2 regions of the Evansella cellulosilytica DSM 2522 genome follow, and region 2 is predicted to be linked to the other one. Evidence: a T-box and tRNA genes for the amino acid it is inferred to sense, from the RefSeq annotation. Region 2 holds a T-box; the other holds one or more tRNA genes.

Region 1 (6,441 bases), 1.1 Mb from region 2:
AATAGGAGGAAGGTTGCCTGAATTAGTTCCTCATCGTCAAACTTTCCAGCAGGAAAAATATATGACAATTCGTTAAATTGCAACTTCAAATTAACAACTTGATCTTCCGTGTAGGCATCTTTGTATGTAAATCTACTGAAAGGATAGATCTGACCAGGTAATTGACTTTCAACTAAACCTAAACTTGCACTTATCAGCGTATGGTACCCATCCTCCATGATATAACCTAGATTATTAGTATCAACACCGTCAACCAAAAAATTCTTAACGTTTACTTCACGTACATAATCAATTCGGGATTCAGTGGCATACATCCCATCACCATACTCATACACTACCTCCTCTGGTTCACTGTTTGTTTCCACACCAATCATTTCCCTTATCTTTTGTGTCTCATCAGCTACATCATCTTTACGATATTCCTCTCTCTCTTCGTCTTCTTCAACGACTAGAGCGTCTGTCTGATTACTATTGCTAGGAGAAAAGGAGCCTGTTTGGTAGTAATGAAAAACTAAGACAAATAGAATTGCAGAAGAAGTGAGTAAGACTACTGATGGTTTTAACCAAGTTCCCAGGAAGCTATTCCTCCCTGCTCCACTTTTATTTTTTATTATATGTAAAACTTGTTTTGAGTTTTTTGCATTAAATGGATTACTAGAAAACTTCGTTTCCTTTAAAGCTCGTTTAATATCCTTCTTATTAAATTGACTCATAAGTAATCCCCCTTGAAGATAATACTTCTTTCAATCTTCTTCGTGCCCTCTGCAAACGACTCTTTAACGTTGATACATTCTCTCCGAGTAGTTCTCCCATCTCCGTTAATGATAGATCTTCATAGTAAAAAAGAATGATAACTTCCCTGTACTTAATTGGTAATATGAAAATGCACTCTGCCAACTCTTTATCCATCGATTTTTGAATAATATTATCTTCTGGTGTTCTGTCGGTTATTAATCTATCAATTACACCCATAATGACAACTCTTTTAAAATATGTTTTCCTCAAATAATCTTTCGATTTATTCATTGTAATCTTATACAACCATGTTTTAATAGATGATCGGTTTTCAAAAAGATGATAACTATTTAAGATCTTGATAAATACATCCTGAACAATATCTTCCGCAGTACTCCAATTTTTCACATAGGTGTATGAGACATTCACAAGAGCCTCATAATATTGATTAATAAGTACTTCAAGAAAAACATCATCCATTGTATCTTGCCTATTTAAGACAGACACATAGCCCTCCCCCTCTCCCAATACTTTCAATCCACCTCTTTGACGAAATTTGACATGATTCGGATGCACTAATTCTATAATTTCTATTTATATTTTAGTAGTCTTAGCTTTTCGAAAAGGTTGGATAGTTCTTTTTGTCCAAATACTATGTATAAACACTACTTATAGTAAGAGCTTCTTATCATTAACTTAATATAAACAAAGTGCACGCCCCCAAAGTACTGTATAGGAGGGCGGGGACTTTAAATCAGCAACGCAACTCTACTCTATTTTTCAGCCGAGGGTAATTATAAATGACCTGCTGTCACTTTAGTTATGTAAATTAACCCATATCTTTTTAGCTATTTCAAGACACTCTTCAAGGGGAAAATCCCTACCAAACGAATCATCAAAAATGTCTTTAATAACTTCTGCCACTTCAATTTCATCTTGGCAGCGTGATATTTCTTTCGTTATACGCTCGATCTCAAATTCGTACTCATCATCAGGAGCTCCCATTTCTAAAAGTAGTTCTGGATCCCAATTATTCACGTGCTTAGTTACAACATTGTTAGCCGATCTTTCCATATTAATCTCCTCCTTATAGGCAATTAATACACATCCTTGTGGAAAATGTGTGTAAATCGCCCCCTTTTCCATGTTATACTCGAAAACATAAAAAAACTCATAAACATTGATATATCAACATTTATGAGTTAACTGGTTATTTTAATATTAACGTATATTATTTATATGGTACCGGTGGTCGGGGTCGAACCGACACTCCGTGAGGAACACGATTTTGAGTCGTGCGCGTCTGCCAATTCCGCCACACCGGCTAAAAAGCCTCATTGAATAGCTATAGCTTGTCTAATTTAAATGGTGCCGAGGGCCGGACTTGAACCGGCACGGTAGTCACCTACCGCAGGATTTTAAGTCCTGTGTGTCTGCCAATTCCACCACCCCGGCAGGACTTATTGCTAAAAAATATGCTATTCATGGAGGCGGCACCCGGATTCGAACCGGGGGATAAGGGTTTTGCAGACCCGTGCCTTACCACTTGGCTATGCCGCCAATAAATGGAGCGGAAGACGAGATTCGAACTCGCGACCCCCACCTTGGCAAGGTGGTGTTCTACCACTGAACTACTCCCGCAAAATAATGGCTGGGCTAGCAGGATTCGAACCTGCGCATGACGGAATCAAAATCCGTTGCCTTACCGCTTGGCTATAGCCCATTAAAAAATATGGGGCGGCTGATGGGAATCGAACCCACGAATGCCGGAACCACAATCCGGTGCGTTAACCACTTCGCCACAACCGCCATAATCTTCAGTTGTTATACTCTGGCAGGGGCAGTAGGAATCGAACCCACACTGGAGGTTTTGGAGACCTCTGTTCTACCGTTAAACTATGCCCCTAAAACGGTAGTAAAAATAAATGGTGGAGGGGGACGGATTCGAACCGCCGAACCCTGAGGGAGCGGATTTACAGTCCGCCGCGTTTAGCCACTTCGCTACCCCTCCGAGAGAGACAATTATTATGTTACAAAAAGTTTTAATAATAGTCAAGGGAAAAATTTAATTACTGGTGCTGGCCAGAGGACTTGAACCCCCAACCTACTGATTACAAGTCAGTTGCTCTACCAATTGAGCTAGGCCAGCAAATATAAAATGGTGGCTCGGGACGGAATCGAACCGCCGACACATGGATTTTCAGTCCATTGCTCTACCGACTGAGCTACCGAGCCATTTTCATTTGTACTCTAATACTTAATAAAAAATGGCGGTCCCGACGGGAATCGAACCCGCGATCTCCTGCGTGACAGGCAGGCATGTTAACCGCTACACCACGGGACCTAAATATTAGTACTTATTTTTTATAACAATGTTTGTTTATCTTCTGTTAAAAATTTGGTTGCGGGGGGCGGATTTGAACCACCGACCTTCGGGTTATGAGCCCGACGAGCTACCAGACTGCTCCACCCCGCGACGTTATAAAGATTACGGATGTTGTAATACTTTGTAGTTTCTTACTGTCTCTTCCTCTTCTAGCTACGCTTTGAAGTTTATGCGTCGAGACAACTCGTAGTTAATTCGACGATGTTCTGCTCGTTGCTCCACCCCGCGACGTTATAAAGATTACGGATGTTGTATTGAACTTTCACTTGATCTGTATTTAAAAACTGAATCATTATATCTCATACATTTGTAATGTATGTTCTCACAAATAATAATGTGAAGAAAAATTGATGGTGGAGGATGACGGGATCGAACCGCCGACCCCCTGCTTGTAAGGCAGGTGCTCTCCCAGCTGAGCTAATCCTCCGCAGCGTTGATGATGCTATTTCAGGGAAGTCCCTGTCTCTTCCTCTACTAGTAATGCTCTGTGGTTTTATCCGTCGAGACAACTCGTAGTTGTTTCAATGAAGTTTCGCTCGTAGCTGAGCTAATCCTCCGCAGTATCCGAATAATTAATTGGTGACCCGTACGGGATTCGAACCCGTGTTACCGCCGTGAAAGGGCGGTGTCTTAACCACTTGACCAACGGGCCAGATGTTTTTCTGGCGGAGAGCGAGGGATTTGAACCCTCGAGACGGCTCTAAACCGCCTACACGATTTCCAATCGTGCTCCTTCGGCCACTCGGACAGCTCTCCTTATGGCTCCACAGGTAGGACTCGAACCTACGACCGATCGGTTAACAGCCGATTGCTCTACCAACTGAGCTACTGTGGAATATAAGCGCCCAGCAACGTCCTACTTTCACAGGGGGAAACCCCCAACTATCATCGGCGCTGGAGAGCTTAACTACCGTGTTCGGCATGGGAACGGGTGTGACCTCTCCGCTATCGTCACTGGACTATTTATGAGAGTTTATCCTCTCAAAACTAGATAACATTTTCTGATTAAATGATCGTCTTAATAAAGTTTGGTTAAGCCCTCGATCGATTAGTATCTCTCAGCTTCACATGTCGCCATGCTTCCACATGAGACCTATCAACCTCATCATCTCTGAGGGATCTTACTCACTTACGTGATGGGAAATCTCATCTTGAGGGGGGCTTCATGCTTAGATGCTTTCAGCACTTATCCCTTCCACACGTAGCTACCCAGCTATGCTCCTGGCGGAACAACTGGTACACCAGCGGTGTGTCCATCCCGGTCCTCTCGTACTAAGGACAGCTCCTCTCAAATTTCCTACGCCTGCGACGGATAGGGACCGAACTGTCTCACGACGTTCTGAACCCAGCTCGCGTACCGCTTTAATGGGCGAACAGCCCAACCCTTGGGACCTACTTCAGCCCCAGGATGCGATGAGCCGACATCGAGGTGCCAAACCTCCCCGTCGATGTGGACTCTTGGGGGAGATTAGCCTGTTATCCCCAGGGTAGCTTTTATCCGTTGAGCGACGGCCCTTCCATACGGTGCCGCCGGATCACTAAGCCCGACTTTCGTCCCTGCTCGACCTGTATGTCTCGCAGTCAAGCTCCCTTATGCCTTTGCACTCTACGAATGATTTCCAACCATTCTGAGGGAACCTTTGGGCGCCTCCGTTACTTTTTAGGAGGCGACCGCCCCAGTCAAACTGCCCACCTGACACTGTCCCTGATCCGGATTACGGACCGAGGTTAGAATTCCAGTACAACCAGGGTAGTATCCCACCGACGCCTCCACCGAAGCTAGCGCTCCGGCTTCCAAGGCTCCTACCTATCCTGTACAAGTTGTACCAAAATCCAATATCAAGCTACAGTAAAGCTCCATGGGGTCTTTCCGTCCTGTCGCAGGTAACCTGCATCTTCACAGGTAATATAATTTCACCGGGTCTCTCGTTGAGACAGTGCCCAAATCGTTGCACCTTTCGTGCGGGTCGGAACTTACCCGACAAGGAATTTCGCTACCTTAGGACCGTTATAGTTACGGCCGCCGTTTACTGGGGCTTCAATTCAGAGCTTCTCCCGAAGGATAACCCCTCCTCTTAACCTTCCAGCACCGGGCAGGTGTCAGCCCCTATACTTCGCCTTACGGCTTGGCAGAGACCTGTGTTTTTGATAAACAGTCGTTTGGGCCTATTCACTGCGGCTCTCTCGGGCATACACCCTAATAGAGCACCCCTTCTCCCGAAGTTACGGGGTCATTTTGCCGAGTTCCTTAACGAGAGTTCTCCCGCGCGTCTTAGAATTCTCTTCCCGCCTACCTGTGTCGGTTTGCGGTACGGGCACCAGTCACCTCGCTAGAGGCTTTTCTTGGCAGTGTAGGATCAGGAACTTCGGTACTATAATTTCCCTCGCGATCACAGCTCAGCCTTATGACAAGCGGATTTGCCTACTTGTCAGCCTCACTGCTTCGACGCACATATCCATCAGTGCGCTTACCCTACCTTCCTGCGTCCCCCCGTTGCTCAAACGGTGACGTGGTGGTACAGGAATTTCAACCTGTTTGCCATCGCCTACGCCTTTCGGCCTCGGCTTAGGTCCCGACTTACCCTGAGCGGACGAGCCTTCCTCAGGAAACCTTAGGCTTTCGACGGAGGGGATTCTCACCCCTCTTTTCGCTACTCATACCGGCATTCTCACTTCCAAGCGCTCCACATGTCCTTCCGGTCATGCTTCAACGCCCTTGGAACGCTCCCCTACCACTGTCCGTAAGGACAATCCATAGCTTCGGTGATACGTTTAGCCCCGGTACATTTTCGGCGCAGAGTCACTCGACCAGTGAGCTATTACGCACTCTTTCAATGGTGGCTGCTTCTAAGCCAACATCCTGGTTGTCTAAGCAACTCCACATCCTTCTCCACTTAACGTATACTTTGGGACCTTAGCTGATGGTCTGGGCTGTTTCCCTCTTGACTACGGATCTTAGCACTCGCAGTCTGACTCCCGAGGATAAGTAAATGGCATTCGGAGTTTGACTGAATTCGGTAATCCTGTGGGGACCCCTAGTCCAATCAGTGCTCTACCTCCAATACTCTCACCTCGAGGCTAGCCCTAAAGCTATTTCGGGGAGAACCAGCTATTTCCGTGTTCGATTGGCATTTCACCCCTACCCACACCTCATCCCCGCACTTTTCAACGTGCGTGGGTTCGGGCCTCCATCCAGTGTTACCTGGACTTCACCCTGGACATGGGTAGATCACACGGTTTCGGGTCTACAACAACGTACTATGGCGCCCTATTCAGACTCGCTTTCGCTGCGGCTCCGTCTCTTCAACTTAACCTCGCAC
Region 2 (6,441 bases):
TGATTACTGTATCTAGGGATGGTTCGATGTAATCGTGAACGCCTACTTCTATCCCGCGCTCCTTTAAAACCTCTCCAACTGTTGATGCATGAGTGTAAATCGTTTCTTGCTCATCATCTACCTCAACGGTAACTGATATTTTCGTAGCCTCATAGATAGCGAATACGAGAATTCCCATCAACGTTAGGAGGCCAACACTGGATATGGCAAATTTTCTCCATGAAAGACGAGAGAAAAATTGCTTCATCCATTGAGTCATGGTTGAACCCCTCCTTCAGAATCCAAATTATATGACAGAGCCACCATCTTGTCAACATAATTGTTGTGAATCATCCTTGCCATTATCTAGTATTTCCAAAAATATTGGTAGGGAAACTTCTCGACACAACTATTTTATGTTTTGTACATGCTATGTAGAACAATACATTTCCGTGATTATTTTAGACATTGTTATTTAATATCCGCTATCAATCTATGTCACTTTATTCCGAAAAGTTTTTTTGCATTTTCAGTTGTCATTTTTGCAAAATCGACTACATTTATTTCTTTTAGCTCAGCTATTTTTTCTGCTATTAGCTTTACATAAGCTGGTTCATTTCTTTTTCCTCTGTATGGGTGTGGCGCTAGATATGGTGCATCAGTTTCAACTAAAATACGATCCATTGGTATTTCTTTAGCAACATCCTTTGGAAGCTGGGCGTTTTTAAAAGTAACAGGTCCCCCAAAAGATATATGGAAACGTAAGTCTAGACACTGTTTCGCTATATGTAAATCACCACCGAAGCAGTGCATGATACCTCCTACTTCTTGTGCATCTTCCTCCTTCAATATATTTACAATATCTTGATGGGCTTCTCTATCATGAATAATAAGTGGCAACTTTACTTCTTTTGCTAATTGAATCTGCTTGCGAAAAACTTCTTTTTGTACGGACTTAGGTGATTTATCCCAATGATAATCTAAGCCTGTTTCACCAATAGCTACAACTTTTTCATGTGACGAAAGCTCTTTTAACCACTGTAAATGACGCTCTTCAAAGTCGATGGCGTCGACAGGATGCCATCCAACAGCCGCATATATAAAGTCATACGTTTCAGCTAACTGTATTGCTTTCGGTATCGTTTTCTCATCAAAGCCAACAACGACCATGTTTGTAACTTCGTTAGCCAAAGCTCGCTCTATCACTTCGTTTACATCTTCTTCATATTGATCTGCATTTAAGTGTACGTGTGTATCAAATAACATGTTTACTATGCTCCTTTTTCTATTTGTTATAGTAAGAAAGTGTCTCAAATGGTAATCATACCTTCTGAGACACTTTTCATTTCATTAGTAAAACTACTCCTTTATTTTACCTTCGCACCATTTGGTAATGACTCTCCTATTGTCGCTAAAGTAAGCTGATCTCCTTCAGATGCTGCAAGGATCATTCCTTGCGAAAGCTCCCCGCGAAGCTTTACCGGTTTAAGGTTTGTTACACATATTACTTTTTTACCTACCAAATTTTCTGGTGTATAATATTTTGCAATTCCAGAGACTACTTGTCGCTGCTCATAACCTAAATCTAGCTGGATTTTTAGTAGCTTATCTGCTTTTTTCACCTTTTCAGCTTTCATGACTTCCGCTACTCTTAATTCAACTTTTGTAAAGTCATCTATCGTAATCTCCTCGACTTCTGGAGCAGCTTTGTCTTGCTGTTTTTTATTTTTTTCCTCTTCTTCTGATATCACTTCTCCACCCATTGAAACGATGATGTGCTTTATTTCTTCCTTTACATCAAGTCGAGGGAAAAGCGGTTCTCCCTTTGTTACAACCTTTGTTCCACTTTCAGTTTTTCCAAAGTCCTGTAATGTGCTCCATACTGTTTGATCTTCTGTAATCCCTAACTGCTCCCAAATTTTCTTTGGTGCTTCTGTTAAGAACGGCTGAATCAAGATGGAAATATATCGAAGCGATTCTGCAAGATGATACATGACAGAACCTAATTGTTCTTTTGCTGTTTCGTCTCTCGCTATAATCCAAGGCTGTGTTTCATCTATATACTTGTTTGTACGACTTACAAGCTGCCAAATCGCTGTTAATGCAACGGAAAATTCCATGTCCTCCATGGCATCCTCAACCTTCTTTACTGTTGCATTGACGTGGTCGACTAATGATTCATCGTATGATGTTGCATTCTTAATATACTTTGGCATTTCTCCATCAAAATACTTATTGATCATCGCCACTGTACGATTTAATAAATTCCCTAAATCATTGGCCAAATCATAGTTCACTCGATCGACGAAGCCTTCTGGAGTAAATGTTCCATCTGAACCAAAAGGCACTTCTCTTAGTAGGTAGTAGCGTAGAGCATCAAGTCCATACCTTTCAATGAGTGGTACTGGATCGACTACATTGCCTTTGGATTTAGACATCTTACCGTCCTTCATTAATAGCCATCCGTGACCGAAAACTTTCTTTGGTAATGGTAAATCTAAAGCCATTAACATAATAGGCCAATAAATCGTATGGAAACGTACAATTTCCTTACCAACTAAGTGTACATCTGCTGGCCAATATTTTTTATACAATGTTTCATCATCACTGCCGTACCCTAACGCTGTAATATAGTTTGATAATGCATCAATCCACACGTATACAACATGCTCTGGGTTACTTTTAACGTTAATACCCCAATCAAATGACGTTCTTGAAACTGCTAAATCCTCTAATCCAGGCTTAATGAAATTGTTGATCATTTCATTTTTTCTCGACTCTGGTTGGATAAAGTCTGGGTTTTCTTCATAATACTTTAGTAATCGATCTGCATATTTACTCATGCGAAAGAAATACGACTCTTCTTGTACCTTTTCTACTGGACGACTACAATCTGGACATTTTCCATCCTTAGCTTGGTAATCTGTAAAAAAGGATTCGCACGGTGTACAATAAAGACCTTCATACTGATCTAAATAAATATCTCCTTGCTGCAATAGCTGGTCAAATATTTTTTGAACGACCTTCTTATGACGCTCCTCCGTCGTGCGAATAAAATCATCATAGGAAATATCTAGCTTAGACCATAGACTCTTAATCGTTTTAACAATATCATCAACAAATTGCTGTGGTGAAACACCTTTATCCTCTGCTTTACGTTCAATTTTTTGGCCGTGCTCATCAGTACCTGTTAAGAACATCACATCGTAACCACGTAACCTTTTATATCTGGCCATCGCATCCCCAGCCACAGTTGTATAAGCATGGCCGATATGTAGTTTATCACTCGGGTAATAAATTGGTGTTGTTAAATAAAACGTTTTCCTTGCTTCGCTCATATTCACATCCTCCTAACTTTTCCCTTTTACTAGTATTCCTGTTATTCAACACTTAAAAACAATAAAACATAAGATTTCCTGTAAATAACTTGTTAAAAATAAAAAAACTCTCATCCAACTTGGGACGAAAGTTACACTCACGTGGTACCACCCAGATTCACTGTCTACTTTATCCTTTGACAGCCTCTGAAGCTACACAATATAGTCGTAGCTAACTAAATAACGCTTAGATACGTTTCCCCCTTACAACCTAATTGCTCGAAGGAAAATTCCTCAAGGACCATATTCAAAAGTGCTTTTCATACCAGTTTTCAGCTACCCTGGCTCTCTGTCATGAAATACGACCTTTTACTCATCCTGTCATTGGACATATGATATGTAAATTTCATGGTTTATAAAATGCCATCTTACTCTACAAAATATACATAATCAACGTGTTCCATGTCAAGGTGTAACACGAGTTTTACTGCTTTAAAACTTCTTTTATGGAAAAATATGAAAAAAAAGGTTTTGCCTATGTAGTTTAGGGTATATAGTCAATACTCATTTTCCAAATTTACAGAAAGGAGTAAGTACTTTTTATAAAAGATTTTGTAATTCACATAAAAAAATAACATCTTTTTTATAATCTTTTGCGTATTCGACAAATATCTATTTAAATTTACAAATATAGAGTATTTTTCAATTGACTTCTTTTGGAAAACTTGGTATTCTAAGTTTAATAGAATTTTGTCGAAAAATGACATGATATGACAAATAACATCAAGATATATTAATTGAGAGGAGAATTTATTGTATGAAATCTACTGGAATTGTGCGTAAAGTTGACGAATTAGGGAGAGTTGTTATTCCAATTGAACTACGTCGTACACTTGATATTGCTGAAAAAGATGCTCTAGAAATATATGTAGACGATGAAAAAATCGTTTTGAAGAAATATAAGCCAAATATGACTTGTCAAGTAACTGGAGAAGTTTCTGACGACAACCTATCTATTGCAGATGGAAAAATTATTTTAAGCCCACAAGGTGCAAAAGAAATCATTCGTGAGCTTGAAAATTATTTAACTAAGCAAGACTAGAACTTTATTTATACTTAATAAGAAAAGACTAAAAACGAGCTTGACGAAGCTCGTTTTTAGTCTTTTCTTAGAAGCGATCAAGAAATGATGCTAGTCTTTAAAGTAGTATTGAGTGCTCTTCTCGCTAATACGCGTAGCATCATTTCCACCGCAAAATTTAAACATTCATATCCTTTATAAAGAGGGAGACTCAAAAGGTTGATTATCACCTAAAGAGTCTCCCTTTTTATTTAATTTTTCAGCCAATTATAGTTTCATTGGCTGAAAAATTTTAGGTCATCTACGCTAATACTAATCAATGCATCGTTAGTTTATATGATATTTCTGATAAACATCTCGTTTTTTTAACCCGCGGTCCTCTGCTGTTCGTTTTATTGCATCTTTAGATATCATCTCTTCATCATCAATATACGCTTGCACATGTTCTTTAATCGAGAGGGATTCCCACCAAGGAGCTTCCTGTAATTGCTCTATCTCTTCTTCTGTTGCGCCTGATAGTATAATTACACATTCTCCCTTTATACCTTCTTGCTCAATATGTGATAAAACCTCTTCGATTCTTCCTCGTACAAATGTTTCATACTGTTTCGTGATCTCACGGCATAATGCTATTTGTCTATTCCCTAATACTTCTCGTACCGCTTCTAAAGTTTCCTTTAATCTGTGCGGAGCCTCATATAAGATGAGGGTGCTCAATGATGCTTGCCATCTTTTTAGTGTTGTCTCTCTTTCTTTTTTCTTTCTATTTAAAAATCCTAAAAAAGTAAACTCATCTGTAGATAAGCCAGACGCAATTAATGCTGTTAATGCCGCATTTGCCCCAGGTAAAGCAATGACTGATAGCCCTTCAGCTGTAAACCTAGCAACAAGATCAGACCCCGGATCAGAAATAGCTGGCATACCAGCATCACTCACTAAAGCAATTTTCTCTCCTGACTTTACTCGCTCTACTAAATAGTTTTCTCGTTCTTTTTTATTATGTTCATGATAACTAATTAACGGGGTATCAATAGAAAACACATGGCATAACTTTTTTGTATGCCTTGTGTCTTCAGCTGCGATAACATTTACACCTTTTAATACATCCACTGCTCTATATGTCATATCTTGAAGATTTCCTATCGGTGTAGGAACAAGATATAAACAACCTGCCTCATCGTTACTCCGAAAGCTTTGCTGTATAAACATGATTGGTCTTCCCTTCTAAGCGCCATTTATTTTTCATGATAATATTTATTAAATTCCTCTGTAAATTCTTTCCCATCACCGTATACGATAAACGGAGGTAATGTCTTTATCCCTGGTTTTCCAGCTCGTGAACCTTCAATTAATACCATATTTGCTTCTCTATCCTTTTTTGGATGAACATACTGTATTCGTTTCGGTTCGAGTTGATATTTTGTCATTAACGTTATTATTTCCACTACACGTTCTGGACGATGCACCATCGCTAACCTTCCAGTTTGTTTTACTAACCTCGAAGAAATACGTATGACATCCTCTAAGTTACAGGCAATCTCATGACGAGCATAAGAGACTTTTTCATTATTATTTATTCGATCTAGCGCAATTACAGGGAAATAAGGGGGATTACATGTCACAAGATCATATGTGCCCCACTCCACCTCATCTTGTAAATGAAGAATATTTTTGTTTATTACGTTTATTTGTTCTTCTAAACCATTATAACTAACGCTTCTTTCAGCTAATGAACAAAGAATATCTTGAATTTCTACTGCGTCTATTTTCGCTTCTGTTCTGACGCTTAACATTAATGGGATTGCACCATTCCCTGAACAAAGGTCTATTACTTTTCCCTGCTCTTTAGGTACTTTTGCAAATTTTCCTAATAGTACAGCATCCATTGAAAATGAAAAAATGTCTTTCCTCTGATAAATATAACGTTGTTTACCTGGCATATAGTCTAATCTTTCCATCGGTTGCTCCTGCAATTTACATCACTCCATTAACAGTGTTCTCTCATGCTGTCTTAAAATATAGCGACTATGAAGAAAAAGCCTTTCCTATTAACTTAAGGAAAGA

The links. A T-box is a leader RNA that pairs with one kind of tRNA and senses whether it is charged. The one in region 2 lies ahead of metG (methionine--tRNA ligase), so its partner is inferred to be a tRNA-Met.
Region 1: it has a tRNA-Met gene. The T-box ahead of metG (methionine--tRNA ligase) is inferred to sense a tRNA for this amino acid. The anticodon was not compared.

The regions. Positions count from the first base shown of each region.
Region 1 is NC_014829.1:1,109,168-1,115,608, reverse strand. Features, by position in the region: gene BCELL_RS05140 (hypothetical protein) at 1-713, opposite strand, end outside; gene BCELL_RS05135 (sigma-70 family RNA polymerase sigma factor) at 700-1,242, opposite strand; gene BCELL_RS05130 (DUF1871 family protein) at 1,552-1,809, opposite strand; tRNA gene BCELL_RS05125 (tRNA-Leu) at 1,976-2,060, opposite strand; tRNA gene BCELL_RS05120 (tRNA-Leu) at 2,102-2,190, opposite strand; tRNA gene BCELL_RS05115 (tRNA-Cys) at 2,221-2,295, opposite strand; tRNA gene BCELL_RS05110 (tRNA-Gly) at 2,302-2,376, opposite strand; tRNA gene BCELL_RS05105 (tRNA-Gln) at 2,384-2,458, opposite strand; tRNA gene BCELL_RS05100 (tRNA-His) at 2,469-2,544, opposite strand; tRNA gene BCELL_RS05095 (tRNA-Trp) at 2,568-2,641, opposite strand; tRNA gene BCELL_RS05090 (tRNA-Tyr) at 2,662-2,746, opposite strand; tRNA gene BCELL_RS05085 (tRNA-Thr) at 2,809-2,884, opposite strand; tRNA gene BCELL_RS05080 (tRNA-Phe) at 2,895-2,970, opposite strand; tRNA gene BCELL_RS05075 (tRNA-Asp) at 3,004-3,079, opposite strand; tRNA gene BCELL_RS05070 (tRNA-Met) at 3,135-3,211, opposite strand; tRNA gene BCELL_RS05065 (tRNA-Val) at 3,473-3,548, opposite strand; tRNA gene BCELL_RS05060 (tRNA-Glu) at 3,699-3,773, opposite strand; tRNA gene BCELL_RS05055 (tRNA-Ser) at 3,785-3,877, opposite strand; tRNA gene BCELL_RS05050 (tRNA-Asn) at 3,881-3,956, opposite strand; rRNA gene rrf (5S ribosomal RNA) at 3,965-4,080, opposite strand; rRNA gene BCELL_RS05040 (23S ribosomal RNA) at 4,150-6,441, opposite strand, start outside.
Region 2 is NC_014829.1:50,949-57,389, reverse strand. Features, by position in the region: gene BCELL_RS00230 (resuscitation-promoting factor) at 1-259, opposite strand, end outside; gene BCELL_RS00225 (TatD family hydrolase) at 478-1,245, opposite strand; gene metG (methionine--tRNA ligase) at 1,347-3,317, opposite strand; T-box leader at 3,435-3,690, opposite strand; gene BCELL_RS00215 (transition state genes transcriptional regulator AbrB) at 4,114-4,398, shown strand; gene rsmI (16S rRNA (cytidine(1402)-2'-O)-methyltransferase) at 4,705-5,586, opposite strand; gene BCELL_RS00205 (tRNA1(Val) (adenine(37)-N6)-methyltransferase) at 5,613-6,335, opposite strand.